Regions from separate parts of the Paenibacillus sp. B2(2019) genome, predicted to be linked through region 1. Evidence: riboswitches for the same ligand, from Rfam matches in the RefSeq annotation. Region 1 holds a riboswitch; each other region holds the start of a gene.
What was found. Region 1 has a riboswitch for cyclic di-AMP ahead of PAENI_RS29510 (C40 family peptidase). Riboswitches for the same ligand answer to the same signal wherever they lie in the genome.
Positions count from the first base shown of each region.

Region 1 (8,040 bases):
TGGAAGGTGGTAGAGTTACGATCAACGGACAACCTGCTGTGCTTGGCAGTCAGGCCGTTCCAGGCGATGATGTGAGAATAGATGGTGTTGCGCTTGAAACATCAAGCCAGACGGTTTACATTGCGTTAAACAAGCCAGTGGGTATCACTTCAACTACAGAGCAGCATATTAAGGGGAATATTGTTGATTTTGTAGGTCATCATGAGCGAATCTTCCCGATTGGGCGACTCGATAAGGATTCAGAAGGATTGATTTTGCTTACCAACGATGGGGACATCGTTAACAAGATTTTACGGTCCGAAGGTCGGCATGAAAAAGAGTATGTTGTTACTGTAGACAGACCGATTACGCCATCATTTATTACCGGCATGTCCAGCGGCGTAAAGATATTAGGTGAGAAGACGCTACCTTGTGAGGTCACTCGTATTACAGAGCGTGTATTCCGTATTATTTTGACGGAGGGTAAGAATCGTCAGATCCGCCGTATGTGCAGCGCTTTTGGCTACGAGGTTAGAAAGCTTCAACGCATTCGGATTATGAATATTCGTCTAGGGGCATTACAAACAGGAGAATGGCGTGAGCTGTCTGCTGAAGAGAAGCAAGAACTTGGAGCTACACTGAACTACGAACTTCTATAACCTAGAAGAGCCTAGATTTGAATACAATGTATCAAAAAAGAGCTGTTCCATCGGTCTAAGACCTTGGGACAGCTCTTTATGCTTGTAATAGGATAACCATTATTCATCGGAAGGAGCAATGCCTGAGAACTCTTTGGTTTCTTGATATTTACGAATAATGGATACTTCAACCCGGCGGTTCTTACTTCGTCCAACAGCTGTTGTATTTTCAGAAATGGGGTGGTATTCCCCGTATCCAATCGCACTAAATTTCCGTGGATTCAGGTTCGTATTTGTTAGCAAGATCTTCATGAACTGAAGGGCGCGATCGGCGCTCAGGTCCCAGTTGGAAGAATAGTCGCTATTAGAGATAGGGATATTATCGGTATGTCCTTGCACGACTACATCATAATCCGGGAATTGCTGCAGCATGGTTGAGATGGACTTTGCTAATTGCCGAGAATCATCTTTAACTACTGCCTGTCCGGATGCGAACAACGCGTTATCACTTATCGTAATCATAAGTTGGGATTGATTGAGCTTAGTGCTGAGTAGATCGGTAAGGCCGTTCTTGCTGATATATTGATCAAACTGCTTCTTAAGCTTCTCTAAATCCTCTTGTTCCTTTTGCCGCAGCTTAGCCATTTCTGTTTGTTCATTTTTCTTGGTTACTGATTTATCCATTTGATCATTTTTTCCTAAATCCTCTTGACTCTTAGATGGCATTGCCGCCCGCTCTTCAAGAACACCTGTACCGCCATTAAGAGCAGAACTGAAGGCTTGACTCATCTCTTCGAATTTTTTGGCATCCGTTGCACTCATAGAATACATTACGATGAACAAGGCTACCAGAAGGGTCATAAGATCAGAATAAGGCAGTAGCCACGATTCATCGGCGTGTTCTTCATGCTCTTCGTGTCGTCTAGTCTTTTTGCTCACCCGATCCACTCTCCTTCTCATCATTTAACTTAGCTCGTTCCGAAGGTGTCAGGAAGACAGCAAGCTTCTGATTGATGGCAATAGTGGATACACCGGATTGTATGGACAAAAGACCTTCGACCATCATCATTCGAACTTCAATTTCACGTTTGGAAAGTCGTTTTAGCTTATTGGCGATAGGATGCCATAATACGTAACCTGTAAAGATACCGAGTAGTGTTGCGATGAAGGCAGCCCCGATTGCTGCAGCCAATTTGTTCATATCACTCATATCAGCCAGAGCGGCGATAAGTCCGATAACGGCCCCGAGTACGCCAAGTGTAGGAGCATACATACCTGCTTGTGAGAAAATGAGTGCGCCTGCTTTATGTCTATCCTCTGTGGCGTGGATGTCCTCCATGAGAACATCGCGGACAAAATCCTGATCATTTCCATCAATAATCATCCGCATGCCATTTCTGAGGAAGTTATCTTCTATTTCATCGACTTTCGACTCAAGAGCCAGCAGACCTTCACGCCGTGTAATAGAAGCCCACTCCATGAACATAGTAATTAATTCGGGTTTACTGATTAATTTCTTTTTGACAAAAATCATTTTAAACAGACTTGGAATCTTCTTGACCTCCGAGAACGGAAAGGCCATAAAGATGGAAGCTGCCGTACCCACTAAGATAATAACGTAAGCAGCAGGTGTGGCTAAAGCGTGAAGAGGAGCGTGCTTGAGGATCATACCCCAAATAACTGCAACTAGACCAAAAATTAAACCAAGTATTGTTGAAATTTCCATTATGCACCTCGTCCATGAGATTATAAGATGTGTTCCGACAAAGCCGCGTATATCATCCTTGAAACAGCGGCAAGGCACTCTGTTCGAAACCGAATAACGTATATTCTTATTTATCGACATCATTCCGTTTTTTGTGAAGTCATTTTTTCGGCTATAATGGATAAGGTAAGTAATTATTCATCTGTGGAGAAAACGGAGTGATACATGTGGGTGTAAAGCATGGTAGAGATTACGGTGAAATCCTAACGGATTTGACTGAGGCTGTCGGAAGAATTTCCGATGGGTACTTATTTTTTGAAATGGATCCGGAAGAGTGGCAAGAATTGCCGCAGGAATCCAAGATGGAGGTATGGGAGGCACTGGCTGAGGATCTTTTCTTCGCGCTAGGTAATGAACCTATGATTGAGGTGGGGAGCGGCGTTATCATCTACGATAAGGACACTCACCGCATTAATATTTTAGTCGGAGAAGAGGATTTAGCCTCTGTTGTTTTGATTTAAGAAGAGGCGGCGGCGGGGCGTAATTTGCCCGTAGTTAGTAGCCCGTGTTAAAATTGGTGTAGCCGAGTTATAATCGCTGGGATTCTTGAATACATTTAATCGAAAATATTGCCTTTATCCTGGCACATCCCTTGGACCTCAGAAGCTAAGGGATGTTTTGTTTAACGAATAAGACGAGTAAAGGGACCTGCGGATTTTACTGCAATTTTTAGTAAGGGAGGAAACGAATTGTTATTTACCGAAGAAGAACTGCGTGAGCAGATCAGCAAGCTGGAAGGTTGGAAGCTGGAAGAGAATACCATGGTGCGAAAATATATGTTCAGCCAATATATGAAGGGTATTGCTTTCGTTGATGAAGTAGCCACCATTTCAGAAGCCTTTGATCACCATCCACATATTACGATTGATTATAAGATAGTGACTTTACGACTGAAATCAAATGAGGAAGACGGTATTACAGCTCTAGATATTCGAGAGGCACATGAATTTAATGAAGCCTTTGAGAAAAATCGTTAGTGTCACCTAAACTCATAAATAAACGCCCGTGCGCAGATAGTGAACTATCTTCTGGCACGGGCGTTTTTAGTTGCTTAGGTAGTAGTTACTGTTACTTTTTCTCTGAGAGCCAGAGGGCGACGTTTGCAATCTCCTCAGGGGCTAGCTTTTCTTTAAAGGAAGGCATTTGACCTCGTCCTTTAGTGACGATACTGTAGATTTCTTCAGCATCATGCTGACCGCCTTCATTTTGAAGACTGGGTCCAACTCCACCTTGAAGCTGATCGCCGTGACAGGTGATACAGCTGGCTTTCACGGTTGCTTCGGCCTTTGCCGCATCCAATTGGACTTCCGGCATCGTCGGCTTATTCTGTTCAGCTACCTCTTCTTTACCTGGAAGTGTAAACATAAGTACTACCGCAAAGGCACAGGCGGCAAAAAACAAACCGCTCATGATCCATTTCTGCATCCCAGTTCGTCCCTTCTATGTAAGCTGCTCCCTACATTATAGCTCAAGGTGAAGCGTTATCATAGGGTTTGTGACAAAAAAATGAACGATAATACCATCAAATCATTGAAAAATATGGAATTTAATATTATTTATCATAGACCATGCAATAAAAAGGTTTGTTTCCTGTGGGGGTTAGGCGTTCATACGTATCGGTAATCGTAAATCCACACTTTTGGTAAGTTCGGATCGCCCGCTGGTTCCAGGTCAATACCTCTAGATCAATCTCACGCTCAGGATAACGAAGCAAGGCTGCTTGCACGATTGCATCCATGAATATTTTTCCTAGACCTTGACCGCATAGATCAGGGCGCATACCAATCCCCAAGCGAACAACACCTTCCATTGGAAACAACTGCGCGAATCCACACAAAATCCCTTGCCCATTTAATATGGAGACATATTGCTCATTCCGTAGCTGCGGGTCACCGAACTCGATTCCAAGAGCCTGCATTTGCTCCCACGGCATCCAGCCGTAAATATTATAAGGGGCAGTGTAATCCCAGTTGCAAATCTCTTCCGCGTGACTGGTCTCCATAGGCGCTACATGAAAAGTAACAGAGGGATTTATCATAAGGTCAAGGACCTCCTTTCACGGGGGGACTTAAAATGTCTTATATTTCTAGCTTAAAATACTTATGGTCCTTATAAGGACATCGAAGGCGTTTATGCTTGTAACTAATTATATACAAAAAGAGGCATGGTCGACTCAGAAATTTATGAGGATTATTGTTTTACAAATTCTGAGAGGGGTAAATACTAAATAAGACAAAAAACAAGCTCTTCCCCAAGAATCAACATCTTGGAAAAGAGCCTATGTACGATTTACTTATTGAACATCATCATTATCTTCTGTCTCAGAAGCAACAGAATGATAAGCATCCGTGCTCATAATTCGTTTAGCACCGATGTAGCGTTTCACGTAGTAGCTATCACTCAGGGAGCTAATTGTTACACCGCGTGAGGTAGATGCGTGTGCAAACTTGCCTTCACCGACATAAATACCGACATGGGAGACACCCTTACCACTTGTATTGAAGAATACAAGATCTCCAGATCTTAAATCATCTTGGGAGATAGCAGTACCCATTTGATACTGGGAACCTGATTGGTGTGGTAGGTTTATACCAATTTTATCAAATACATACATTGTAAATCCGGAGCAATCAAATCCATTTGTGGAGATGCCGCCGGATACGTACTTAGTTCCGATGGTCTTGTCGATCACTTTATCCATTTTGGAATCCGCGAAAGCGCTTCCTGCTCCGATGGTGAAAATAATGGAAAAGCTAAGTACTGCTGCTGCTAGCTTCTTCTTCAAAAGTTTATACCCCTTCCGGATGCCTACGAGGTTAGCTTAAGGGTTCGGTTGAAGGTCCCCTATGACCCCTCTAAAAATGGAGGTCAATTCACCCAAAGTTGGTTCCCCCGTTTTCCTAATAGTTAGGAAACTCGGCTGATACTGTTGATTAGGAATAGCTTGTAATCAATACATGACAAAACCTTTGTAAATAACAACTTAATGATTACAAAAATGTTACTAAAATCTTACTGCAGTTATTGTAACAAACAGAGTGCCGCTTGGCAATCGTTTTTAACATAATCATGCAGAAAAATTCGTTTTTTTAAAGACAAAATGCATATGTAAGCGATAATATTAAACTAATTTTTATATTTATTGAAATTTTTATCAAATAAAAGTGTTTAAAGTCCGTTCTAGAGGTGTAAAGAATATAATAAGGCAAAAGAAAACCTGGATTCGATTAAGTCAATAATCAAACCCAGGTCTATATAATGTAATTGTGAGGTTATAGTTGTGGCGAAGTATTAATCGTAGGCTATAGCTTGATATGAGGAAGTACTCATTACTCTTTTAGCACCAACGTAGCGATTGGCCCAGTAGGACTGGCTAAGTGAAGTGATGGTCACGCCATATGAAGATGATGATTGTGCGAATTTTCCGTTTCCAACATAAATGCCGACATGGGATACGCCGTTGCCCAATGTGTTAAAGAAAACTAGGTCACCTGAACGCAATTTGCTTTTGGCTACAGGAGTTCCGACATTATATTGAGCTTTTGAAGTACGGGGCAAAGAAAGACCCACCTTCTTGAATACATACGTAGTAAATCCAGAACAGTCAAACCCGGCAGTGCTAGTGCCTCCGGTTTTATAGGCAACTCCAATTGTCTTTGAAATAACACTGTCCATCTTAGAATCTGCAAAGGCACTTCCTCCACCAATAGAGAACGCCATCACAAGTCCTAGCGCCGCAGCGACGCATGCTTTTCTTAAATTCTTCAAAAAAATTGTACCCCTTCCAATGCCTGTGAGGTTAGCTTAAGGATTCGGTAGAAGGTTCCCCTATGATCACTGCAAAGCGAGATCAATTCACCCAAAATATGGTTCCCCCACTTCCCGGTGCAAGGAATTCGGCGTTTTATGCACCAGATAGTGACTTATCGACATGACTACAACAAATACATGAAGTTATGTAGAAATCGTTTCAAATGATTACAAACTTGTTACCAATGGAACAGGACTTATTGTAACAAAGTCTTTACGATTTTGCAAATCCTCATAATTTGTCTATAACGCGAAAGAGTCCCAGCTCCTGATTCAGGAACCGGGACTCTTATATTATGTTCTGTAATGCTTCAAATTATTGTGGAAATGCTTTACTTTGCCATAGATGATATTGAGCTGAAATTCCCCACATTTTGAAGAGTGTTGAGGGCAGTGATGAAAGTTGACGAATAAGAAGTGCTGGTAGGCCAGGACAGAAGATACCCGTTATTCCGCACACTAGCAAAAGGATCAGGCCTGCTGCACCAAGTACGATTGAAATTCCTATTGCCGGAATCAGTGACTTCAAGCAAATGAATAAGGAGGAGAACATCCCCGTGCCGCTGGTATAACCAAACTGCATATATAGAAGGAACAGGCGCACGATAAAGATGTATATAAGCCATGCCAATACGTATGGAACTAGATGAAGTAACAAAGAGTAGTTCAGAAAGGAGGACAAGAATAGCCCGTACATTTTTGGAGCAAGCCAGTATAACGGAAGTAGAGCCAGCACCCATTCGATTAGACTGAAGATAAACACTGGAAATCCATAAAGCTTCATACCGGGAAAAAAGAACAGGCCACGCTCTCCTTTTCGCTCCTGATGGAGTTCATGCAGTAATCCTGCCCTTATGAAGGGGGAGAGTAGCAGTCGTAAGACAACAAGCCCTAGGAACATCCATAACCAAGTACGTATCGCAGGATCTGTGTTCAAGCTGAACTGCCCTTCGACATAATAGAGTAGTCTGCCCATTCCGCTGCCTCCAGCGTCTTTATCTGGATAACGTAGTAGAATTGGAACGATAGCAGATCGGATGAAGCCGTACATAAAGTAGCCCCAGAGCAGTCGGTAGATGAAGAGCAGAATCAGAATATAAAATTGCTCCTTCATGCTTTGCCAGCCGCGGGTTATCGATGTTCTCACAATCATTCACCTCACCAGACAAGAGTTCCGAGCACGGTTTCAACTAGTTTAGTTACACTTAATGTCCAGCGGGAGAGCGTTTTGGGCTCTATTTCCGCCAGTCTGAAGTTATTAAGATGTTTGTTTTCTAACAGAATGGTATGCTCAGGATCAACCTCAGCAGAGAGCAGAAGCTTATCGCTTAACAATTGGAAGGTAGTCTCAGCTCCTTCACCGCTCCAGACCCGCTCTGTAGCAGAGTCATCGGCGAATGTGAATTTAATGGGAACGTCAACGTAATGGCTCCCTTTGTTTGTAATCTTTACTATGGATTCATAGCTCTGAGCATCGCTGTTGCCATTCTTTTTAATCGTAATCGTATCTACTGAGAAATCAGGAGCACCACCACCATAAATATAATCTTCGAAATAAGGCTGCCATGATTTTTTGGTTACCTTCTCAATGACTTTTTGAAAATCAGACGTAGTGGGGTGCTGGAAACGGAATTTACGTGCGTAAGTGGACATGATGCTGTTCATTGCCTTAGTGCCTACTTGGCGTTCAATATCCTTAAGTACTAGCTTTCCGCGAATATACACATTCCGGCTATAGGATTCTGCCCCGGCATATTTCCATGTTTCTAAATTTAGCGGCTCTGATTTGGTCACCAAGCTGGACTGAAGAGGGAGATTCGTTTTGATGCCATATTCTTGCTCCATGAG
Region 1 is NZ_VTZR01000029.1:23,617-31,656, reverse strand. Features, by position in the region: gene rluF (23S rRNA pseudouridine(2604) synthase RluF) at 1-638, shown strand, start outside; gene motB (flagellar motor protein MotB) at 738-1,556, opposite strand; gene motA (flagellar motor stator protein MotA) at 1,540-2,343, opposite strand; gene PAENI_RS29535 (hypothetical protein) at 2,550-2,843, shown strand; gene PAENI_RS29530 (4a-hydroxytetrahydrobiopterin dehydratase) at 3,072-3,359, shown strand; gene PAENI_RS29525 (c-type cytochrome) at 3,451-3,807, opposite strand; gene PAENI_RS29520 (GNAT family N-acetyltransferase) at 3,935-4,420, opposite strand; gene PAENI_RS29515 (C40 family peptidase) at 4,676-5,167, opposite strand; cyclic di-AMP (ydaO/yuaA leader) riboswitch at 5,173-5,314, opposite strand; gene PAENI_RS29510 (C40 family peptidase) at 5,674-6,102, opposite strand; cyclic di-AMP (ydaO/yuaA leader) riboswitch at 6,156-6,294, opposite strand; gene PAENI_RS29505 (hypothetical protein) at 6,509-7,339, opposite strand; gene PAENI_RS29500 (M1 family metallopeptidase) at 7,351-8,040, opposite strand, start outside.

Region 2 (8,040 bases), on a different contig from region 1:
AATTACAGTGAGCTACCTAGAGTCGGTAAAGAGGATGCACCTGTTAAAATTGTTGAATTTGGAGACTTAAAATGTCCAGCGTGTTCCCAGTTTGCAACTTCAGTTAAACCGAAAATTGTTCAAGATTTTGTCAACGAGGGAAAAGCAGCGCTCTACTTTGTAAATATGGCTTTCGTTGGTCCAGACTCTGAAACTGCCTCACTTGCTGCATTATCTGTTTACCATCAGAATCATGATGAATTCTGGAAGTTCTATGATGCTGTATATGCTCAGCAAGGTGATGAGAGCGAAGAATGGGCGACTGAAGATTTCTTAGTAAGCCTTGCGGAGAAAGAGAAGTTAGCTATCGATTACGAACTGCTTCGTAAAGATATTAAAGATCGTACGTATGCAGATGAGCTGAATAAGGGTATGCTGTTAGCTAGTGAAGCTGGGGTGACGACTACACCATCCCTTTATATCAATGGAGTAATGACTGCGGATCCATTTAACATTGAAGCGATTTCAACTGAAATTAACGACGCCGCAAAAGCTGTGGAGGCAAAGTGACAAAGTTCCTATCTTTTTGCAAGCGTAACTGCCTGTATCTGGCCTGGTTCGTCTCTTTAGTTGCTGTTGCTGGTAGCTTATATCTGAGCGAAGTATTGAAATATGAACCTTGTAAGCTTTGCTGGTTTCAGCGAATTTTTATGTATCCTCAGTTATTCCTCTTGGGAATTGCGACGTTTCGAGGGGATAAAAGGATTATCCCATATGTACTTCCACTAAGCTTGATTGGTGGCAGTATCTCGATCTATCATTATGCGGAGCAGAAGATTCCCGCGTTAAGTAAAGTGCTTCCTTGTACAATTGGTGTTCCTTGTAATAAGGATTACTTGAACTTTTTTGGATTCATTACGATTCCTTTCCTTGCATTAATCGCTTTTGCTTTAATTAGCATTTTACTTTGGTACGGACGCAAGGAAGAAGAAGTGATGGAGTTAGATACAGAGGAAAGTTTAGGATTTTGATTTTTTAATTTTAAAGGATCCGAAAAAATGTGAAAAGTGATTAAAAACACGATCCAGAGGGATAATTGAAGAGAATGAAAGAGAGCATCCAATAAGACGCTGAATTTGCGCTTACTGGATGTTTTTTCATTCTTTTTTCATTTTTTTCAACGCTTTACTGTATACACTTTGTAGACTAATATTAGACCTTGTGAGAAGTTGAATATGCGCTGAATTTTCTTAGGAAAAACGGGGGAACCAAACTTGGCATATGTGCCAATGGGGTGAATCGGAATGGGTCGATTAGACTTATACCGTAGGGCTAAACCACAGCCCGAATCCGCCAGCTAACCTCGTAAGCAAAGGTGGGATAATGACCATGCATAGCATGCGGATCATTTCCGTATGCTATTTTTAGTGTCTGCATTTATGAAATCCACCAATGAAAACAGCGCGCGGAAATTCCGTTTCAGCTCCCAAAGAAAGGAACTGTATCCACCATGGTAAGCAAGGTAAAACGACTATTGATCGGGCGTCCGATGAAGTCGAACGAACTCGATCATGAAAAGTTATCCAAGGTTAAAGCACTGGCTGTCCTGTCTTCTGATGCGCTCTCGTCTGTAGCCTACGGAACGGAACAAATTTTGATTGTACTGGTGGCTGCGGGGTTTACTGCCATCTGGTATTCCCTGCCAATTGCATTAGCCGTATTGGGCCTGCTGGCCATCCTGATTTTATCCTATCGGCAGACGATTTACGCTTATCCTCAGGGAGGCGGAGCTTACATCGTTGCCAAGAGTAATCTTGGTGTTCCGACAGGGCTCTTAGCAGGAGGGTCTTTGTTAGTGGATTACATTCTGACCGTAGCTGTTAGTGCGTCGGCAGGGACGGATGCGATCACATCGGCTTTTCCAAGTCTTCATAATCACACCGTTCTTATTGCAGTATCCGTTATTATTTTACTTACTTTGATTAATCTTCGCGGAGTTACAGAATCAGCTTCATTCATCGCAATCCCAGTGTATTTGTTTGTGGTGTCAATTGTAGTGTTAATTATCTCCGGTATTATTAAATATGCAGCAGGTGGCGTACATGCGAATGTCCCGGAAATTGGCTCTGCTGTTTCTAATGTTAGTTTGTTTCTACTATTAAAAGCCTTCAGTTCTGGCTGTTCGGCACTTACGGGTGTAGAGGCTGTATCTAATGCCATTCCAAACTTTAAAGCACCAGCTGAAAAGAACGCAGCCAAGACCTTAATGGTCATGGGGGTTATACTTGGATTTATGTTTACAGGTATCACACTACTGGCGTATTGGTACGGCATAGTGCCTGATGAAAAGGCAACGGTTGTTTCTCAGATCGCTGAATCGACCTTTGGCCGCGGAACCTTATATTTTTTCATTCAAGGTATCACAGCAGTAATTTTGTTCTTGGCAGCTAATACAGCTTACTCAGCGTTCCCGCTGCTCGCATTTATGTTTGCAAAAGATAAATATATGCCACATGCTTTTATGGTTCGTGGTGACCGTCTAGGTTTCTCTAATGGTATTATTTTTCTAGGTGTTCTGTCTGCTGTGCTTGTAGCTGCATTCCACGGAAATACAGAAAGCTTGATTCCACTTTATGCGGTTGGTGTATTCATTCCTTTCACATTGTCACAGCTAGGAATGATGGTTCATTGGTTTAAAACAAAACCAGCGGGATGGAAAAAAAGATTTGTTGTAAATACCATCGGTATGCTGACTACATTGACGATTACGCTTATTTTTATCATCACTAAATTCTCAAGCGTATGGATGGCTTTCATTTTCTTACCTGCTGTAATGTTCGTGTTCCACCGGATTCACAAGCACTATTTGAACACTGCAGATCAGCTTCGTATATGCCCGAGTACAGATAAACCTTTGATTAAAGGCAGTACAGTTGTTGTTCCTGTTGCGGGTGTAACACGTGCTGTACTACATTCCATCAGCTATGCCAAGTCTTTAACGGATAATGTTGTAGCCGTGTATGTTGGCTTTGATGAAGAGGACATTCAAAAAATGGAGCAACGGTGGGAGGAATGGAATCCGGGTGTACGCCTGATCGTACTTCGTTCCAGATATCGCAGTATTATTCGTCCGTTAGTGAAATTTATTGATACAGTGGAGTGGAAGACCGCAGCGACGGATCATATCACGATTCTGATTCCACAGTTTATAACTAAGCATTGGTGGCAAGCTGTACTTCATAATCAGACCAGCTTTTTAATCCGTTCGTATCTAATGAATTCAAAAGATGTTGTAGTTGCGACTGTCCCATATCATTTGAATAAATAATGGATCATTAAGGAGAGGCTATATCCGGAACGTTCGGAATATAGCCTTTTTGTATTTTTTAAGAAGGAAATTGTTGCAAATCCACAAAATTTTAAATTTATATGTTGACATAGAGAATGAGAATCAATATCATTTAAAAGTGAGGCAGAGGTAGGCAACACCTTTGGGTAACTTAGCTTGTACACACTAGGAGGGTATTTAATGTTTTTGTTTAACAGAAAAAGATTTGGAAGCATGAAATTAACGATGATCGGATTAATGGTGATGGTGCTATTTTTATCCGCTTGCGGTAATAATAATTCCGGTAACGCTTCAAACGCAGGGACAGAACCAACTACAGCACCTACTACTGAAGCCACAGAAGCTCCTGCAGCTCCTAAGACGTTAACGGATGCAATGGGACATGAAGTAACGATTCCGGCAAATCCACAACGTGTACTGGGTTCTTATTTGGAGGATGCTTTAGTAACTCTAGGTGTGACTCCAGTAGCACAATGGTCTGTGCCTAATGGTGTTCAGGATTATCTGTCCACTGAATTGAAGGATGTTCCTACGATCAGCTACGATCTTCCGCTCGAGGCAGTAACCAGCTTTGCTCCGGATCTAATTCTCATCCCATCGGAATCTTCTGTACAGAACGGTATCTATGACCAACTGAATAAGATTGCACCGACTTATGTAATTGGGGATGAACTAAATCAAGATTGGCGTAAATCGCTACTCAAGATTGGTGAAATTCTGAACAAGACCCCTGAAGCAGAGAAAGCCATCAAAGATTATGAAGATAAAGCGGCTGCAGCGAAAGAAAAGCTTAAAGGAGCTATTGGAGATGAGTCCGTGGCGATTTTATGGTTGGTACAAAAGAACTTCTATATTGTAGACGAAACTCGCAGCAGTGGTGCTGTATTATATACAGACCTTGGTGTAAAGCTGCCTAACTTAGTAACAGAAATTCCTGTTGGTACAAGAGCTACTTGGAATCCAATTTCGCTAGAGAAGCTTTCTGAGCTGACAGCAGATCATATTATCCTTGTAAATAGTGATAAGACTGAGGGTTCGGAGATTCTGGACAGTGCGATTTGGAAAGGCATCCCGGCTGTAAAAGCTGGTAATGTGCATGAAATGAGCTCAACCAGCAGTTGGCTGTACAGTGGTGCGAACGCTGGCGGCAAAATTATTGACGATGTGTTAAAAAGTTTTGTGAAATAAAAGTCGTAGTACACCATGAATGAGACTGATCATTTAGGTGGGGAAGGGCGTGCAGATCAAGTATCTTAGGATACTTAGATCTGCACCATTTTTTTATAAACCAATTCCTGTATTACTGAAAAATAACTCCTACAATTGTACAACCTAATTTTTTTTGCGATAATGAGAATGATTGTTGTTATCATATAGACCATTGTAACTATCGATTAAGGAGACGACTCATGGTTTCACCCTCAGATTTCGCACATCGTAATAAAAATGATACACAAAAAGCTCTACATACCCGACCGGCAGCTGCAATGGGTATTCTAGTGATTGGACTCGCTGCCATTGCCTTTGGACTTGCACTTTCGGTCTCAGTGGGTGCGGCAGATATCAAGCTAGCTACGGTATGGGAAGCAATATTTCATTTCAATCCAGATATACAAAAACATCAGGTGATAAGAGAACTGCGATTTCCACGCGCGATAGCAGGTGCTTTGGTCGGTGCTTGCTTCGCAGTAGCAGGGGCAATCATGCAGGGGATGACAAGGAACCCTCTTGCGGATTCAGGTCTGTTAGGCTTGAATGCGGGAGCAGGTGTAGCGCTGGCCATAGTTTTTGCTTTTGCACCTTCGATCTCATTCACTTCACTAATGTTGTTTTGTTTTATAGGTGCTGCTATAGCGTCTTTTATCGTATTTGGAATCGGGTCGCTATCTTTTAATGGCCTTACCCCTTTACGTTTGACGCTGGCAGGTTCCGCGGTTAGTGCACTACTGGTTGCTGTTAGTCAGGGCATAGCTATTCTTTTTAACTTATCCCAGGATATAGCCTTCTGGTTGGCTGGCGGAATGGGTGGGGCAAGCTGGACTCAGATCAAGATTATTTTTCCTTGGGTGTTCGTGGCATTAATCGCAGCGATGATGTTAGCGCGGTCTGTCACCTTACTCAGCTTAGGAAGAGAAGTTGCAGTTGGTCTGGGGCAGCGGACAAGATTAGTACAGTTGGCATGTATGATTGTTGTAGTAGTTCTTGCCGGAAGTGCAGTCTCAATGGTTGGCCCGATTGCTTTTATAGGACTAATTATTCCACATGTAGCACGTTATTTCGTTGGAGTAGATTATCGCTGGATCATTCCTTGCTCGGCAGTTCTTGGGAGCTTATTGATCATCTTTGCGGATATCGCCGCTAGAATGATAAATGCCCCTTATGAGACGCCGCTAGGCGCATTAATTGCCATCATCGGTGTACCTTTCTTTATTTACTTAGCGAGTAAGCGGAAGGGGGAGCTGTAATGCACAGAACAACCCTTTCTCCCAATGAAAATGAACGCCGTACACGTGCTATTACAGTGTTATCGGTCCTTGCCATATTGATCGTTGTTGTTTTTATTGTCAGTATGAATACAGGATTTATGCGTCTATCCCCACGGGAGGTATTACATACACTGCTGGGTGATGGAACTCATCAGCAAAAGCTTATTTTATTTGATTTCAGATTACCTCGCATCGTAATTTCATTGTTGGTTGGAGCGGGCTTTGCAGTGTCAGGCTGTATTTTACAAAGTCTCGCAAGAAATGCACTTGCCGAACCGGCTACGCTGGGCATAAGTGCGGGTGCTGGTTTTGCGGTAATCATTTTTATCTCGTTTTTTCCGGCTACAACAGCAGCTCCGGTATTTGTCTTGCCGCTCTTAGCGCTTGGTGGGGCTAGCTTAACCGCCGCTTTAATCTATATTCTTGCTTATAGAAAAGCAGATGGTCTATCTCCAACAAGGTTGATCCTTATCGGGATTGCAGTCGCTGCCGGAATTAACGCTTGCCAGCTGGTGTTGGCACTTCGGCTTGATCCTAATAATTATCAGTTTGTAGCGACTTGGATCGCCGGGAAAATATGGGGTGGCGATTGGAGATTCGTACTTGCTCTGCTACCTTGGATAGCGATTCTGTTACCGTTCGCCTTCTATAAAGCCCGTATTCTTAATGTATTGAATCTAGGGGACCATACTTCAGTAGGGCTTGGAATGCGAGTGGAGAAGGAGCGTATTCTCCTTCTAGTGACAGCAGTTGCGCTTGCCGGCTCCTGCGTTGCTGTAAGTGGAGGAATTGGCTTTGTCGGCCTAATTGCACCACATCTTGCCCGCAAGCTTGTGGGACCCCGTCATCAGGTATTATTGCCCGCTAGTGCGTTGACAGGGGCGCTTCTTATGATTACTGCTGATACTATCGGCAGATGGGTGTTACAGCCTGCAGAAGTTCCAACAGGCATCGTGGTTGCGATCATTGGTGCACCTTACTTTTTATATTTACTCGCCAAATCGAAAGCATAATGCGTACGAAGCGAGTTTTACTATGTAGTTCATTCTAGGAGCATAGCTCCATAAAACTTTTAAGGAGTTGTTAACATGTCAGAACGTTTGAACACAGAAGAGTTAAGTATTGGGTATGCAGAGGCTACAATTGTTAAAGGGTTGAACTTAACTATCCCTACGGGAAAAATAACCGCACTAGTGGGCGCTAACGGTTCTGGTAAATCTACAATTCTTAAAACAATGGCCCGGATCATGAAGCCTAAGAGCGGCAGTGTAATGTTGGACGGTAAATCGATCCATAACTTTTCAACGAAAGAGGTAGCTCGTCAGCTTGCGATCTTACCGCAAAACCCAACGGCTCCAGACGGACTAACGGTCTCTGAACTTGTCAGCTATGGTCGCTTCCCGCATCAAAAAGGATTTGGCACAATGACAGCAGAGGATCGCAGCATTATCTCCAACGCAATCACTGTTACAGGTATGGAGCCTTTCCATGACCGTCCGATTGACCGCTTATCTGGAGGACAACGTCAGCGTGCTTGGATCGCTATGGCATTGGCGCAAGAAACTGACATTCTATTCCTGGACGAACCAACAACATTTCTAGATATGGCTCACCAGCTTGAAGTTCTACAGCTTCTGCAAAAGCTGAATGAGGAAGAAGGCCGTACCATTATCATGGTCGTGCATGATTTGAATCATGCTACTCGTTATGCACAGCATATGGTAGCTATTAAATCCGGTACTGTGGTTAGTGAAGGCTCACCTACTGAAGTTATGACACCAGATGTACTGCGGGAAGTGTTTGGAATTGAGGCAGATATTGTTCCAGATCCACGCACCGGTGTGCCGCTGTGCCTTCCTTACGAGCTTGCTGCATACAAAGCTGTGTAATCATAATTGAAAATCATACAACGAACAGGCTCCCGTCATTGACAAGGGAGCCTGTTCGTTGTTACAGTTGTGGTTGCCTACAAATCCATGATACCACTACTAAAAATAGATCAAGGACCATCATTTATACATGGTTAAAGGAGCATGAAACATGAATATTGACAAAATTCAAAATGACCTAGAGCAGCTAATGACTGCAGGGATTGTGAAGAGTCATGAGAACTTAAAAGATCACGTGTATACCAAAATGGGCGGTAAAGCTGATATTTTGGCAGCACCAGCTACTTATGAGGAAATTCAAAAGATCGTTACATATGCGGAACAGAATGGGATAAAC
Region 2 is NZ_VTZR01000025.1:447,401-455,440, forward strand. Features, by position in the region: gene PAENI_RS27325 (DsbA family protein) at 1-549, shown strand, start outside; gene PAENI_RS27330 (disulfide oxidoreductase) at 546-1,010, shown strand; cyclic di-AMP (ydaO/yuaA leader) riboswitch at 1,208-1,366, shown strand; gene PAENI_RS27335 (APC family permease) at 1,490-3,307, shown strand; gene PAENI_RS27340 (ABC transporter substrate-binding protein) at 3,509-4,516, shown strand; gene PAENI_RS27345 (FecCD family ABC transporter permease) at 4,738-5,793, shown strand; gene PAENI_RS27350 (FecCD family ABC transporter permease) at 5,793-6,827, shown strand; gene PAENI_RS27355 (ABC transporter ATP-binding protein) at 6,903-7,703, shown strand; gene murB (UDP-N-acetylmuramate dehydrogenase) at 7,855-8,040, shown strand, end outside.
Region 2: it holds a riboswitch for cyclic di-AMP, as region 1 does, so the genes downstream of both, PAENI_RS27335 (APC family permease) here and PAENI_RS29510 (C40 family peptidase) in region 1, are expected to answer to the same signal.

Region 3 (8,040 bases), on a different contig from region 1:
ACTTTCCCCGGTACTTCAAAATAAGCAGCTTCCTTGGGCGATGGAGCCCATGCTCCTTCTGATAGAGCGCTCCCGCTCCGCTGACTTTGCTCCTGTCGGTCTTTCCGCAGCTGTGTCAGTGATTCATTCGCTTTAATCTGTGCCTGCTGTCCTCGTTCCGTAATTCGGGTAGGAGGCACTTGAACCAAGTCATTCAGAGGAGAATCCGCCAACAGACGGAAATCTGTGCCTTTAATGACGGCTCTGTCCTGCACAATATGATCTACACGAAAAGTCAAATCTCCGCCATAAGATTTACGAACGACCAAGTCTCCTAAATTCATTACAACCACCACCTCTACCCCATCGTATGGGCAAAGGCCTCAGTTGGTTCATAACTAGCTATGTTTTTAGCTTATTCAATTCCAGCAGCTAACAGAACACCGCTCAATCGGGCGTATTCTTCTAGACTTAACGTTTCTCCACGACGGGTTGGTTCAATACCAGCTTCTGCGAGTAAAGCCTCCAGACGCTCACGTCCCTCTTCAGGGAAGTAACGAGCCTTGAGATTGTTAGCAATCGTCTTGCGACGCTGTGTGAAAGAAGCTTGGACGACCTCAAAGAAGTGCTTCTCACTCTCAACTTCTACCGGTGGACGCTCTCTTACCTTTAGACGGATTACAGCGGACTCCACATTAGGTTGAGGAATGAACACCGTACGCGGCACAATGCAGACGAGCTCAGGCTCGCTGTAGTACTGCACGGCAATGCTAAGGCTCCCGTATTCCTTTCCTCCCGGAGAAGCGGCCATACGCTCCGCAACCTCTTTCTGAATCATTACAACGATGTTATCAAGCGGAAGCTTCTCTTCGAGCAGCTTCATCAGAATCGGAGTAGTTACATAATACGGCAGATTGGCAACTACGCTTACCTTGTTCACGGATGCAAAATCTTCTTTGAACAGCTCCTGCAGATTTACATTCAGAACATCATCATTACGAACCTTAACATGCGGATAAGGGGAAAGTACGTCCCTTAAAATAGGAATCAGCCTACGGTCGATCTCCACAGCGGTCACCGCACCAGCGGTTAGCGCCAAACGCTCCGTCAGGGCACCAATCCCAGGACCGATTTCCAATGCCCCTGATTCGCTATCTAGCCCAGCAGCGTCAACAATCTTGTCCAATATATTTTGATCAATCAAAAAATTCTGTCCTAAGCTCTTCTTGAACTTGAATCCATAACGTTGAATAATTTCTTTCGTCCGTTTTGGAGTCGAAATTTCCTCTCTACCACTCATGAAGTAATGCCCCCCTGATCAATTTGGGCGAGAGCTCCGGCAAATTCCTCCCGCGTAATTCCAAACATCGCCAGCCGCTTGTACAGCTGCTTGCCATTACAATATCCGATTCCAAGCAAATTACCAAGTGCCATACGTCTTTCAGCTGCCCGAGGATGTACAAGCATTCCAGCGGCCATTAGATCATCAAGTCCAATTAAAGCAGGTGCACCTTCAAAAGAGGTATGTACATTCCGCAGCGCATGACGAATCGCCTCTGGAGAAGCGTTCTCCACACCAATATCTCCCTTGCGGGTTGCGTCCTTCTCCGGAATGAAGGCATGCTTACAGCCCGGCACCTTTGCGGACACAATCTTACGAATTCGTTCACCCGCGTGATCCGGGTCAGTAAGGATAATCACTCCTCTACGCTCCATAGCAAGCGCGATCTTCGCAATTACGGTCCGGTCTACAGCCGAGCCCCCTGTTTCGATCGTATCTGCTTCTACAGCGCGTTTAACAGCGACGGTATCACTCTTACCTTCAACGACAATTAATTCCTTAATCATATCTCTTGACTCCTTCCAAAAAAAGCAAAAAAGAAGAGGTTTCGCTCCTCTTCTTTTGGTTAAAGAATGTATAAGTGATGAGCGGTTGCTCTGCGATCAACGAAATGATCATCTGGCGTTCCTTAACGGTTATCATCACTATAGCTTATCAAAGAATAATTTGCAAAAGCTTCAGCCTAGTTTAACTCCGGCTTCACAGGTCCAATCACATAAACGGTACGTGATTTACGACCGAAATTACGGACATGGCTCAGTGAATCGTAATAGACATCTACTTTATTGCCTTTAATGGCACCGCCAGTATCTTCTGCTCGGCGGAATCCAAGCCCCTCGATATATACCCACCAGCCAATAGGGATTACATTCGGGTCTACCGCAATTGTACGACCTTCCGTTACGCGTGTTCCGGAGGCAGTTTTGGTACCAATACCTGGCTCTTCTGATGAATAAGCTGTCATGGAGACGTTCTTAATCATCTTCTTGTACTCAAAGTCTACGCCAGCCTTGCTTGTGACGTTATTAGTCTTGGCGCTAACCTTAGCCGTTTTTGAAGTGGTGTTTGATTTGGAAGTTGTTGTAGTCTTAGCTACAGCCGGCTTAGGAAGTGCTTTGGTACCAACGGCAATAATCTTATCTTTCGTTACCGTTTGTACTTCCTTACCAATCATGCGCATAGAGGCCAGTTCTCCGTCTTGGTAGATCTTTTCAATATGCTGAATCATGACGCCTGGTTTGCCTGCCTGTGCCACTCTAACTGTTCCCACAGTAAGGGAGGGGTCTGCTGTCTTAATGACTCTGAAGGGTAAGTTAGTTGTTCGCTGTACAGTCTGTTTGTTGATGCGAACAATCTTAACCTCCATGTTTGCAGAAATGGTGGTGTCTAACGAAGGGAAAATCTTATCATGACCTTCTAGGGTAATGCCCATTTTCTCAATTGCTTTACCAATTGTGTCTTCGGTCGTATATAACGTTTTTGTTGCTCCATCCGCAGTAAGACTAATTTTCTGCGCACGATTGATAACGACACGGTCACCGTCTTTTATTTCATCACTCAGTCCTAAAGATAGTTCATCATGCGGCTGCAGCGAAATTTGCTCTTTCTCCAACACATCACCAAGAAGCGCTTCCCGCGTTTCAAGCGTCTGTGTTTGCCCGTCTATTACTAAAAATAATTGTTTGTTACTTTGACCGTGTACGTACAGCAGAATAAGTAGCGCGATAGCGACTGAAATCACGCCTGCAAGTAAAAGTACGCGAGTATTTACTTGCTCCCACCGTAATGCGAAAGACCTGCTGGATGACTGCGAATCATGGGATACTTCTGGTTGGAATACGCCCATTCTCTCCATCCTCCTTACATAGCCCCGTCGTCAATTGTATATCATGAGGACTGAATTCCTTTGACGAAACTATTTGAGATTGTCACAGGACACGCACGTAATAACTTAGCGTCTCCTGCTCATGGATCGCCTGCTCGGCACAGCTACTCCCACCCCTGTTATATAACAGTATGTGGGCAACATTCTATTTATTCAAAAATAAAAAAGCCTAAAAAGAGTTCAACTGAGGACTCTTTCGTGGCTTCTCCAATATCAGAATAGAGAATGCTTGTGCACGAGGTTGCCTCTCTTACTTGCGCTTACGGGGTTAGCTGTCGGGTTCGGACGAAAGAGAGACGCCCTATTTCAGGTCACCCGCTCATGGCGGTTGCCCTTAAATTCACCCCAAAGACCACGTGAAGAAATCAAATACTGTCCTACGGCACGTCTAAACCGTATTTAAAATACAGGCATGCGGCAGGTCAATATTGGTTCCCCCGTTCTCCATACGGAGACTCAGCGAGACGATCCATGAATCAATGGCTGTCACTATAACACAGCTCACATCACTGAAAAGATGATATCCTGTTTTGATGCATGTTGTAAAGGACGATTCAACCACGTTTACGCAAAAATATGGTTAAAATATTGTAATATTCAGCCGTTTTTATATTAAAAAAGTTTAATATATCGGCCATTCTCTATTTTTCGCCTGTTTTGCTCCCGTTTTCACTCAATCCCAAATCGTTCCAGTGCGTTCGCATACGTTATTTTAGCCAATTCTTCCCATGTTAACCCTTTAATTTCAGCTGCTGCCTCTGCTACAAGCTTCACATGAGCGCTCTCATTTCGCTTCCCGCGGAAGGGGTGTGGAGTCAAATATGGAGCATCGGTTTCGATCAATAATCGGTCTAGTGGGGTCTGCGCAAGCACTTCTTTTGGCACTCTTGCATTTTTGAACGTAATGGGTCCTCCAAAGGATAAATGAAAACCAAGATTCAAGCACATTTTAGCTGTTTCCCAGCTTCCTGAGAACGAGTGCATCACGCCTCCAACCTCATTTGCTTTTTCCTCCCGTAAAATCCGTACAACATCCTCATGGGCATCACGATCATGAATACAAATCGGCATATTTAGTTCACGGGCTAGTCCAATTTGCTTGCGAAAAACTTCATGTTGCACATCCTTGGGAGAAGTATCCCAGTAATAATCCAGTCCGATTTCACCAATAGCCACTACTTTTTTATGACTGCATAGAGAAGCGATCCAATCGAGATCTCCTTCTTTCATATCAATTGCATCCTGAGGATGCCAACCCACTGCCGCATAAATATAATCATAAGATTCCGCCAGCTTCATCGTTGAGGGAATCGTCTCCCGATTAAATCCGATATTAATCATCTTGCTAACTCCTGCTTCTACAGCACGAGCGATAACTTCTTCGCGATCCTCGTCGAATTGAGGTGCATCCAGATGCGTATGTGTGTCAAACAGAAACATTTTAACCCTCACTCCTTGTTCTTTTTTAAATATAAGACAATATAAGTTTCAAGCTATCCGTTATATCTTATATTTCTACTCTTCTTGTCATAAATCCCATATTTTCTTGTATTATTTTGCAAAAATCTCTGCAATAGAAGCAGGCAATCGCGTAAGCGCATTTCTCAACTTATCCTGAGGAAAATAAAGATGATATCTGCCACGGTGAATGCCGCTAATAGAACGCACAATATCCGACACCTCTGAAATTTCCCGCAGATGATCATGCCGATCAAGCAGCAGAATTTGTTTATTGTCAAAAGCTTCTCCCGGACGGAACACATCATAGGGCAGATCTGTCGGAAAATCAATCTCCAAATCATATTCTGGGTGAAGTCCGGCTGCCGCAAAACTGCTGCGAATTTCAGTAATCATATCTGTATCGAGATTCTCCACCTCAACATATTTATACAGTTTACGATGAATAAAACGGGTACACAAGTCACTTAGTAGCTCATCTTTCTCAAGTGTCCACTGCATAAAAGCCGTCTGTACCAGTGCTTCATCTAGCATTAAATATTGCTTCACTGTCACCTCACCACGGAACAAATCCTCCAGCGGATTAATCATGAAACTAAAATTGTACCCCTCTTGGAAAAGCTCCTTGGCTCTACGGAAAATTTGTCGCAAAATAATCTCTGAGCTACGTGTCACCGGATGAAAATAGACTTGCCAGTACATTTGATAACGCGACATTAAATAATCTTCAATGGCATGCATTCCCGATTCTTTTACAACAATTCGACCATTATAAGGACGCAGCATTCTTAAAATCCGATCAATGTCGATCGTCCCATAGTTTACACCTGTATAGTACGCATCACGCAGCAAATAATCCATGCGATCGGCATCTAGCGGACTGGAAACCAGATTTACAACAATTTCATGCTCATAAGTTTTAGCGATTACAGAGGCTACTTTACGAGGAAAATCCTCCTCCACATCACGCAAGATCTCAGTAATCTCTGTGTCCTCCAGAATAATTCGACAAGTCCAATCCTCATGATTCATTTCAAAAGCTTCTTCTATAGAATGGGAAAATGGACCGTGTCCCAGATCATGCAGCAAGGCCGCACACAAGGTGAGCAGACTTTCTTCAGGAATCCAATCCTTATACCCGCTTCGTTCAAATTGCGAAATAATTCTACGTGTAATTTCGTACACCCCTAGGGAATGAGAAAACCGACTATGCTCTGCGCCATGAAAAGTGAGATACGAGGTACCCAGCTGGCGAATTCGGCGTAAACGCTGAAATTCCTTTGTATTTATTAGTCGCCAAATAATAGTATCCTGCACGTGGATATAATTGTGAACCGGATCTTTGAAAACCTTTTCTTCTGTGAGCGGCTGCTTCATGAGATCAACTCCTTTATTAAATTTAATATGATATTAACCAATATAAGTATATAATAAGTAATTATGTCGTACTTTGTCGAATAGTGACGTTTTTAGTCTTGGTAAATCGACAAAGTTTATTTTTTCACTTTTTTTAGAATTCGTGATTGTTATAGGGAATTCAAAGTTTTCGTGAAAAAGCACTTATTTAACAGATGAAAAAAGGTTGACTGTTTTGGGAATCGTTGGTATTATAAATATCATAAAACAGTGAACAATGTCGAATAATGACGTTTTTGGAACATTGAGAGGAGTAACGATTGTTATGATGAAATCAACAGGAATTGTAAGAAAAGTAGACGAACTTGGGCGGGTAGTTATTCCCATTGAATTGCGCCGTACTCTTGGCATTGGTGAAAAAGACGCACTTGAAATTTACGTTGATGGTGAGCGCATTATGCTTAAGAAATATGAGCCTGCCTGCATTTTCTGCGGCAACGCTGAGAACGTAACTTACTTCAAAGGAAAAATAGTTTGTCATGAATGCATTTCTACTATCCCTACCCCTGTGACAAACTAAAATAAATAGTATATAATAGAACTAATCAAATTGTTAATTCTAACCTTTTCATATCTCCTTGACCTCCCGTGACCGCGGGAGGTATTTTTTTTCTGCAATCACCTGTGTTTCCCGCCCCAAAAGGTGTCTATAAGGATTTACTCCCCCATGACACCTAATAATGATGGGTAATGTGGTGAGAGCATGAAGTAAAACGAGTTTTTACCATGATCTGGTCTATCTTGGGCTTCCTTTTGGGAACCACCTTCAGGCTAGAATCTCGTCAGCTTTGTAATATCCTTCGCACCTTGTTAACCTCTTAGAATTAGAATCCGTCAATAACACTTACTGCTGCTCCGCTTTATCCAGAAGTGCGTTATAAATATCCCGCTTTGACACACCACGATCAGAGGCTGCTTTTTTCATAGCTTCTTTACGCGGCATATCTGCTGCTTCGTAATGAGCAACATGTTCTTCAATACTTAACTGGCGCCACCAAGCCGATTCTGCCATTTCAGCATCTTCCTTGCTCTCGCCTTCAACGACGATAACATACTCACCAAGCGGTGGATGTTCAGCGAGCCAATCCGTACATTCCTCGATCGTCCCACGAAGAAACTCCTCATATCTCTTCGTCAGTTCACGAGCAAGCACAATTCGTCGATTGCCAAATGCTTCATGGAGATGAGCCAGTGTCTTCACCACGCGATGTGGAGATTCGTAGAACAGTATAGTCCCTTGCGCCGAACGAAGTGGACTTAATACCGCACGGATATCTTTCCGTTCTCGAGGTAAGAAGCCGATAAAAGTGAAAGTAGTCGTAGGCAGACCGGAGGCAATTAATGCTGACAAAGCTGCGTTAGCTCCTGGTATAGGAATTACTGGTATACCGTGACTTATGGCAAGGGCTACAAGGTCTGCACCAGGGTCGGAAATGGCTGGTAAACCGGCATCGCTGACGAGTGCCAAATTTTTTCCTTCTATTATATAGCGGATAAGTTCAGGTCCACTGGCAGCCTTATTATGCTCATGATAACTGAACAGCATAGAGGGTGTAATTTCAAAATGGCTCAATAATTTCCGAGTTTGTCTTGTATCCTCAGCTGCAATAATATCGCATTCCTGCAATGTACGGACAGCACGATAAGTCATATCCTCTAAATTACCGATGGGTGTTGCCACCAAAAAGAGTGAACCGGTTGATTCCTGCTTATGTGTATTGTTATTGTTCTGAAAACTGCTTTGGCATGATATCGTCATGATTTACCCTCTTTAGCACCATAGTAGATGTCCATAATTTCTGGACAGTATTGATTGTCCTCATTATATACAATGAGTGGTGGATGTAAACGAACCTCCGGCTTACCATCACGTATCGCTTCAATTAAAACCATATTCGCTTCCAGATGCGCACGTGGATGTACAAAGCGAATAATCTTAGGCTCGAGCCTATATTTTCTC
Region 3 is NZ_VTZR01000001.1:45,820-53,859, forward strand. Features, by position in the region: gene yabG (sporulation peptidase YabG) at 1-323, opposite strand, end outside; gene rsmA (16S rRNA (adenine(1518)-N(6)/adenine(1519)-N(6))-dimethyltransferase RsmA) at 395-1,279, opposite strand; gene rnmV (ribonuclease M5) at 1,276-1,827, opposite strand; gene PAENI_RS00240 (resuscitation-promoting factor) at 2,004-3,167, opposite strand; cyclic di-AMP (ydaO/yuaA leader) riboswitch at 3,449-3,678, opposite strand; gene PAENI_RS00245 (TatD family hydrolase) at 3,876-4,646, opposite strand; gene PAENI_RS00250 (HD domain-containing protein) at 4,758-6,041, opposite strand; gene PAENI_RS00255 (AbrB/MazE/SpoVT family DNA-binding domain-containing protein) at 6,346-6,600, shown strand; gene rsmI (16S rRNA (cytidine(1402)-2'-O)-methyltransferase) at 6,925-7,839, opposite strand; gene PAENI_RS00265 (tRNA1(Val) (adenine(37)-N6)-methyltransferase) at 7,836-8,040, opposite strand, start outside.
Region 3: it holds a riboswitch for cyclic di-AMP, as region 1 does, so the genes downstream of both, PAENI_RS00240 (resuscitation-promoting factor) here and PAENI_RS29510 (C40 family peptidase) in region 1, are expected to answer to the same signal.

Region 4 (8,040 bases), on a different contig from region 1:
TCTATGCCTTGATGTATGCAGCTGTAGGTTCGATTGTCAGCCGTACAGAGGATCTTGGCCAAGCGGTTATGCCGATTATGATGTTAGGCTTCGTAGCATTCTATGTTCCACTGTTCAGTATCTCTAATGCGGATACTCTGCTGGTTAAGGTAGCGAGTTATGTGCCTTTCACCTCTCCATTGACCATGCTGCTCCGAATTGGTGTTGGTGAAGTAGCGATCTGGCAAGTTATTGTATCATTAGCCATCCTGCTTGTTACCACGTTCATCTTTGGCTGGTTGGCTGCCAAGATCTATCGCACAGGCGTATTGATGTACGGCAAACGTCCAAGTATTAAAGAGATCAGAAAAGCGATGAAGGCTTACAAGATCTAAGTGGCTTCATATGAACTTTTAAGGAGTGGTAATCATGACTAAAAGTGAACAATACAATATGATGCTTTTAATGAGTTCGGTATCTCTGGCTACGGTTAGTAGAATGCTCTCGATCAATGGGTCCACTTTAATGGATTTCACTCAGGGTGTAATGACTGGGATTGCCATGGTGGGGATGATTGCGGGATTGTGGATGTACGGAAAGGCTCGTAAGAGTAAAGCGTAATAGTAGGAAATAAGGAAGCCGCGGCAGATGCCGTGGCTTTTTCTTTTTTGTGTACATATCGTAAAAGTTATTTGGAAGATAGTTGCGGACTCCAGGGCTCCTGAGTCCAATATATCCTCCGTACACTCAAATGTCGTTTCCTTTTGAGGGATTAGACAACGGATAGATTACCACTAGGCAGCAAATCCTCTTGAGCAGTCAGTTGCTCCCGCACACGCCTAAGCAGCGCTTTTAGCACAGGAACACTCTTTTGCAGGATGATGCTTATTTGAGGTAAAGATAGCTTTAGGCCATACCACATCGTTTTTATAAGTTGTTCCTCCCAAGGCAATGCCTTGGCAGACAGAAGGGACCGGCGTGCGTAATAATCGGCGCATTGTCGGATACAAGAGCGGTAAGCTTCGATAGAGAATAGCTGGCTGTCGAAGCTTTTTTGACAGAATATTTTATGAAGCTCTTTAAAAGTACGGATAGTAATCTTCTCGGCTTCTGCTGATTGTTGTAACAACATGGAACTGAGCATATAGATATCATTCGTACACTTTTGAACACACTCTGCAAATATAGTTCTACGGGGGGATTCGGCAGGTAAGGGGTCAGGCATGATAAACACGATCCTTTCAGAATTGTTTATGGGATGAACCTATAATATAGAAAAGTAAGAAATGGATTTGTTGATAAGCTCGGCGGTATCAGGTTCTGGATAACTATGTTTTTGAAGCGCAACACTGGATGGTTTATAATATAGCCGCCCTCCTTTGGAATCTCTCCCACCAGCGACAGCTCTGTACAGACGACCTTGCTCAATGTGCCCTGCCAAGGATTTACCCTGCAGCTTGGCTTTTAAATCCTGTAAAGCACCTTGCACTAGCTCAAACTGAGTCTGATCCCACTCTGAACCATGGGTACGTACTTTATCTATCGCTTCCTCTAGCCGGCAATGGTATATCATTCTGAGAAAAGAACTCCATTTAATAAGATCGAAAGTTTTGGTATTGGCAGAGATAAGACATGCCCCCCAGCTGCTACCTCCTTTACAAGTAAGTTTCAGGATGCCATAACGGCTGCCTTGATCAGCCTCCATTCCATAGTGAATAGGTTCAGGTGAATCAAAGACGAATACTTCTATGCGAGATAGTCTTCGCTGGTCCATGACAGGTTTCTCCTCCTTAGGTTTCCAAAAGCTTAAGATCTACATGGTGAATGACGTTAGCCTTCTCTATACAGGCGAGCATTTCAGCTTCATTCTCACAGACTGCGGCATGCTCCAGCCATAGTCCGAATTTCTGTTTGCGTATAACGGATAAATGTAAGGGGAAGGTGCTGCGGGATCTCATTACGTACCAACCGACAGCAACATCTTTCCACGGTTCCTTAAAAGCGGTGAGCCACGGAAAACGTTGGTGTGCTGACCAATCCTGCAGCTGTTGCTTTTCTCGGATACTTTTATATATTTCGTATATAATTGTTCGGTCCATACAGTATTCACAGGTAGATGGGCTGCTGAAATGGCGAAGTGATTCAATCTGCTTCTGACCAAAAGCATAGCCGACAATAGTTCTGTGATGATCCTCTTCGAACCACAACGCTCCAAAGCAAACATAATTTAGACTTATCGGCTCAAGTAGCCCTTGCTGAGTTCCCCAATAATAGTGTTTCATTCCTTTCACCCCGTCCAGCATGCTATCACCCTATAGATTCAGGTAACGCAAAAACCGCAGCAAGAGGAGGACCTCTGCTGCGGTTTTGGAATACAGGTATACACACACCTGTGCCAAAGCGTGGCGGATCAAGGGTCTCTCTCTTTACGCTTACGAGGTTAGCTGTCGGATTCGGACGGTGAGAGTCGCCCTACCTATGTGAGACTTGGACAGTCTCCTTCGGATTCACCCCAAGTAGGCCATGTGGCCTGATGGTTCCCCCGTTCCCTGCAAATACAGGAACTCAGCGTTGAATGTATTTTGTGAAATAGATTCAACCCGAATCATACTCTTTTCAAGGTGTTTCTGTAAAAACAGAAAGTGTTCTTTTGAGCGCGATTTAAACCAAATCCTGCCTACTACGACGGAAAAGGGAACCAAATAGGTATTTATTGCGAGTTATCGGGCTTCTTCCTCGCTTAATCTCGACTTCTTGTTTTCTTACCTATAAAGGCGATTTTTTGAGATTTCTACATTTGTGGTGAATAAAATCACATGGTATGCCCGCTTTTCGCTAATGGATTAAAACTCGAGTAAACAAGAGATATAGAGAGATTGGATATCAAGTAAGCGCTATCCAATACGAAAATAGTTTTTAATTTGCATTATTTTGGCATCAATCAGGTTTTACAATTCTTCCTGCATAAGGGTATGATTACTCCTGTTTCAACAACAATCGAATATTTGATCCGCTTAATTTCCGATAAGGAAAGCGGGGGAACCAACAATCGGCAGACGATGTGAGAGTCGGAAGCCGGTTATGGGGTGAATCCTGTAGAAGGTGCGAGTGAGCTCGCATCTATACAGGTAGGGCGACTCTCACCGCCCGAATCCGACAGCTAACCTCGTAAGCGTATGGAGAGAGGATGAGTGCAATGTGACCGCTAGCGAGCCACAGAGGAGAATCCTTTGTGGCTTTTTGCTGTGCTTTTTTAAGCAAAGCATTTATGGAAAACCTCACGAAGAGGTCGTTATATTCATCATTAGCGGTAGCTTTTCTTTCAAGATCAGGGTGATCAAGCTCTGATCTTACAAGCAAAGCATTTGAGGAGAATAAGAGATGACAGATCAGAATGAATATGTACTGGTATGTGCGCCAACGAAGGCAGGCGAACATTTTATTAAGCTTCTAAAATTCAGAGGCATTAAGATGGCCGGATTGACCAACAACTTGCCTGAGAAGGCCCTACTCGAAGAGATGGGGATTGAACAAGTCGTTCTAGTTGATACCCGCCATCAGAATACTTGGTTTCGCCCGCCGTTCCCGGTAGGACGGGTATATCTGTTCGAGAGCAGCTTTACGTTATGCTGCCGCTACATTCAGATGTGCCGCACCTGGACGACACAGCCGATTTTTGTAATCACAAGCTCAATAAATCCTAGATTGGTCTATAAAAGACTTGGTGCAAGTTATGTAATCTATTCTCACAGTGGTGATGCTGATTTTCTAATCGATAAATCACCTCATCAAGGATAAAAGAAGGAGTGCGGGAGATATGATGGATCTGTATATGGTGGCTTCGTTAGCTGTAATTTACGGGTTGTTTTATGGATTTATGCGCTGGTGCGCAGGTGTAGTTGAGGATACAGGGAGGGATAAGTTGTGATTCTAGTAATCGCTGTTACCCTACTTTTGTTTGTATATCTGGTTTACGCATTGATTCATCCGGAGAAATTTTAAGGAGGGGCATTCATGGGCATTTTGCAAATAGTTGCTGTAATCGTAATTCTTATCTTGCTGGTTAAGCCGATGGGCACGTATTTATATTATGTATTTTCTAATGAACCGAACCGTACGGATCGATGGTTTGGAGGCATGGAAAAAGGAATTTATAAGCTGATCGGCCTGAAAAAACGGGACGGAATGTCTTGGAAGAAGTATGCGCTCAGCTTTGTGTTAACAAATATCGTATTGGTTACTTTCAGTTACATTGTTCTTAGATTGCAGCGGGGATTGCCGTTAAACCCGAATGGAATTACGGATATGGAACAGACGCTTTCATTCAATACAGTGATCAGCTTTATGACCAATACGAACCTGCAGCATTATAGCGGGGAGACGGGGCTTTCGTATTTTTCACAAATGGCTGTCATCACGATGATGATGTTCACATCTGCAGCGAGCGGATTTTCTGTTGCGGTTGCCTTTGTCAGAGGAATCACGGGACGGAAATCAGTCGGGAACTTCTTCGAGGATTTCGTCAAAGCACATATTCGTGTGTTCATTCCGCTAGCTTTGTTAGTTTCATTGGTGCTGGTAGGACTACATGTGCCACAAACGCTCAAGCCATCACTTGAAGTCACTACACTAGAGGGCCAAACACAACAAATTGCTATCGGTCCAGTAGCTTCTTTAGAATCGATCAAACATCTGGGCACGAATGGTGGCGGCTTCTTCGGGGCCAATTCATCCCATCCTTTTGAGAACCCTAATCCACTTACGAACGTTCTGGAGATTCTCTCTATGTGGATGCTGCCAGCTTCGCTCCCTTATATGTACGGATTGTTTGCCAAGAACAAACGTCAGGGCTGGGTAATTTTTACCGCAATGATGACCTTGTTTGTTCTGCTATTAAGCCTAAACTTCTATGCTGAATCAAAAGGTAATCCGGCGATCAATGCACTAGGAATCGAATCTTCACAAGGTAGCATGGAAGGTAAAGAGGTGCGCTTCGGCATACCGCAGTCTTCCTTGTTTACTTCAGTAACAACCGCAGCTACGACAGGTAGTGTTAACAATATGCATGATACGCTGACGCCGCTGGGAGGCATTACGCCTCTTGCACTGATGATGCTCAACAATGTCTTCGGTGGTAAAGGTGTCGGACTGATCAATATGCTGATGTATGCGATTCTGGGTGTCTTCCTGTGCGGTCTGATGGTCGGCAGGACACCGGAGTTCCTCGGACGGAAGATAGAGGCCAAGGAGATGAAGCTGATTGCCATTGCGATCCTTGTGCATCCGTTCATTATCCTTGTGCCAACTGCAGCTGCGTTCCTGACCGATTTGGGGCAAGGGGCGATTACGAACACTGGATTCCATGGACTCAGCCAAGTGTTATATGAATATGTCTCTTCTGCCGCGAACAATGGCTCAGGATTTGAAGGACTTGCGGACAACACAACCTTCTGGAATGTTACAACCGGGATTGTCATGCTGCTAGGTCGTTATGTTTCTATTATCGCAATGTTGGCGGTAGCAGGTTCTTTGCTTCAGAAGAAGCCGGTTCCTGAGACGATTGGCACGTTCCGCACAGACAATGGACTGTTTACGGGAATTCTGATTGGTACAGTAGTGATTATCGGTGCGTTGACGTTCCTGCCGGTCATTGTACTCGGCCCCATTGCAGAATATCTAACCTTACGGTAGGAAGAGGGAGAATAAGATGAGTACTGTAAAAAGAAAAAAGCTGCTGACGGGACCCATACTCCTAAGCGCTGTAAAGGATAGCTTTATAAAGCTTAACCCAGTAACGCTAATCAAAAATCCAGTCATGTTCGTGGTAGAGGTCGGTACGATCATTGTACTCCTCATGGTGCTGGCTCCTGGATATTTTAATGCTGAGCAATCGATAGGATTCAATATCACAGTGTTGTTCATTCTGCTATTTACAGTGCTGTTTGCGAACTTCGCTGAAGCACTGGCGGAAGGCCGCGGTAAAGCCCAAGCTGATTCGCTTAAGAAAACGAAACAAGATATCACTGCCAACAAACTGGTTGGAGGGTCGGTGAAAACAGTATCCTCCTCCGAACTGCGTAAAGGGGATATCGTCATCGTCAGTCAGGGTGAACTCATCCCTGGTGACGGTGAAGTGATTGAAGGGCTGGCTTCCGTAGATGAATCAGCGATTACAGGTGAATCTGCACCTGTAATCAAGGAAGCTGGTGGGGACTTTGGTTCCGTTACAGGCGGCACGCGGGTCGTCAGTGATGAGATCAAAGTCAGAATTACTAGTGATCCTGGTGAGTCGTTTCTAGATCGGATGATTTCCCTCGTTGAAGGGGCGAAACGTCAGAAGACACCTAATGAAATCGCGCTAAATACGCTTTTGATCAGTCTGACGCTGATTTTCTTGATTGTAGTAGTGACCTTGCGGCCGATTGCAACTTATCTAGGTGTTGATCTTGATATTCCCGTCATGATCGCCTTGTTGGTCTGTCTGATTCCGACAACAATCGGGGGGCTACTCTCCGCAATCGGAATAGCGGGTATGGACCGGGTGACCCAGTTTAATGTACTCGCCATGTCGGGTAAGGCAGTTGAGGCTGCCGGCGATATTAATACGATGATCCTAGATAAGACCGGTACGATTACCTTTGGGAACCGGATGGCGAGTGAATTTGTACCAGTCGGAAATGAATCCGAAGCGGAGCTTACGGCATGGGCGGCCATCAGTTCCCTAAAGGATGAGACGCCTGAGGGACGTTCTGTAATTGAGCTGGCCAAAAAGCTGGAACGCAGCTATGACAGCAAGCTTGCTGAAGGTGGCGAATTCGTAGAGTTTAAGGCCGAAACTCGGATGAGTGGTATTGACCTGCAAGATGGACGCTGCGTACGCAAAGGTGCGGTAGACTCCGTGAAGAAATGGGTACAGTCGAAAGGCGGTGTCATTCCCGCGAACCTCGACAGTAATTCTGATGCCATCGCCCGGATGGGGGGGACCCCGTTAGCGGTTGCGGTAGACAATCGGATCTATGGACTTATTTACTTGAAGGATACCGTAAAGCCAGGCATGAAAGAGCGGTTTGATGAGCTGCGGAAAATGGGGATCAAGACCATCATGTGTACGGGTGACAATCCGCTGACCGCAGCTACGATTGCCCGTGAAGCGGGGGTAGATGATTTCATCGCTGAAAGTACACCTGAGGATAAAATAGCAGTCATTCGCCGCGAACAGAACGAGGGTAAGCTGGTTGCCATGACTGGGGATGGTACAAATGATGCCCCTGCCCTTGCACAAGCTGATGTGGGCTTAGCCATGAATAGCGGCACTACAGCTGCTAAGGAAGCAGCAAATATGGTCGATTTGGACTCTGACCCTTCGAAGATTATAGAGGTCGTAGCGATTGGTAAACAGCTGCTGATGACGCGGGGCGCGTTAACAACCTTTAGTATCGCGAATGATATCGCGAAGTATTTCGCTATTATTCCGGCGATGTTCATGCTCGCCATTCCTGAAATGGAAGCCCTGAATGTAATGGGACTAGGCTCGCCAAGCTCGGCTATAATATCCGCCTTAATATTTAATGCGATTATTATTCCGCTGCTCATCCCACTGGCTATGAAGGGTGTGTCGTATAAAGCTATGAGTTCTACGAAGCTGCTTGGACGCAATATATTTATCTATGGGCTAGGCGGAGTGGTTGTTCCATTTGCTGGCATCAAGCTCATTGATATGATCGTAAGTGTATGGATTTAACGACGTGTTGACTAATCATTGAAAGGGTGAGAGCATCGTGAATAACGGAAACTCCATGGAGGACACTGAAGAGCAGTTATCATCATCGAAAGGTGCTTATTTCTTTATTATTGTGCGACTAAGTTTAGTATTTATTGTTCTCTGCGGAGTGATCTATCCTCTGACAACTACAGCGCTTGCCCAGGTTCTAATGCCGTCGCAGGCGAACGGCAGCTTGCTTAAGAATGATGCTGGAGTAGTTGTAGGCTCGGAACTCATCGGGCAGAACTTTACGAATCCAGCTTTATTTCATGGTCGTGTGTCTAGTATTGAGTATAAAG
Region 4 is NZ_VTZR01000003.1:43,028-51,067, forward strand. Features, by position in the region: gene PAENI_RS05765 (ABC transporter permease) at 1-374, shown strand, start outside; gene PAENI_RS05770 (hypothetical protein) at 409-600, shown strand; gene PAENI_RS05775 (hypothetical protein) at 752-1,111, opposite strand; gene PAENI_RS05780 (hypothetical protein) at 1,244-1,753, opposite strand; gene PAENI_RS05785 (hypothetical protein) at 1,770-2,261, opposite strand; cyclic di-AMP (ydaO/yuaA leader) riboswitch at 2,395-2,560, opposite strand; cyclic di-AMP (ydaO/yuaA leader) riboswitch at 2,981-3,170, shown strand; gene PAENI_RS05790 (hypothetical protein) at 3,361-3,777, shown strand; gene kdpF (K(+)-transporting ATPase subunit F) at 3,904-3,981, shown strand; gene kdpA (potassium-transporting ATPase subunit KdpA) at 3,994-5,670, shown strand; gene kdpB (potassium-transporting ATPase subunit KdpB) at 5,687-7,720, shown strand; gene kdpC (potassium-transporting ATPase subunit KdpC) at 7,776-8,040, shown strand, end outside.
Region 4: it holds a riboswitch for cyclic di-AMP, as region 1 does, so the genes downstream of both, PAENI_RS05790 (hypothetical protein) here and PAENI_RS29510 (C40 family peptidase) in region 1, are expected to answer to the same signal.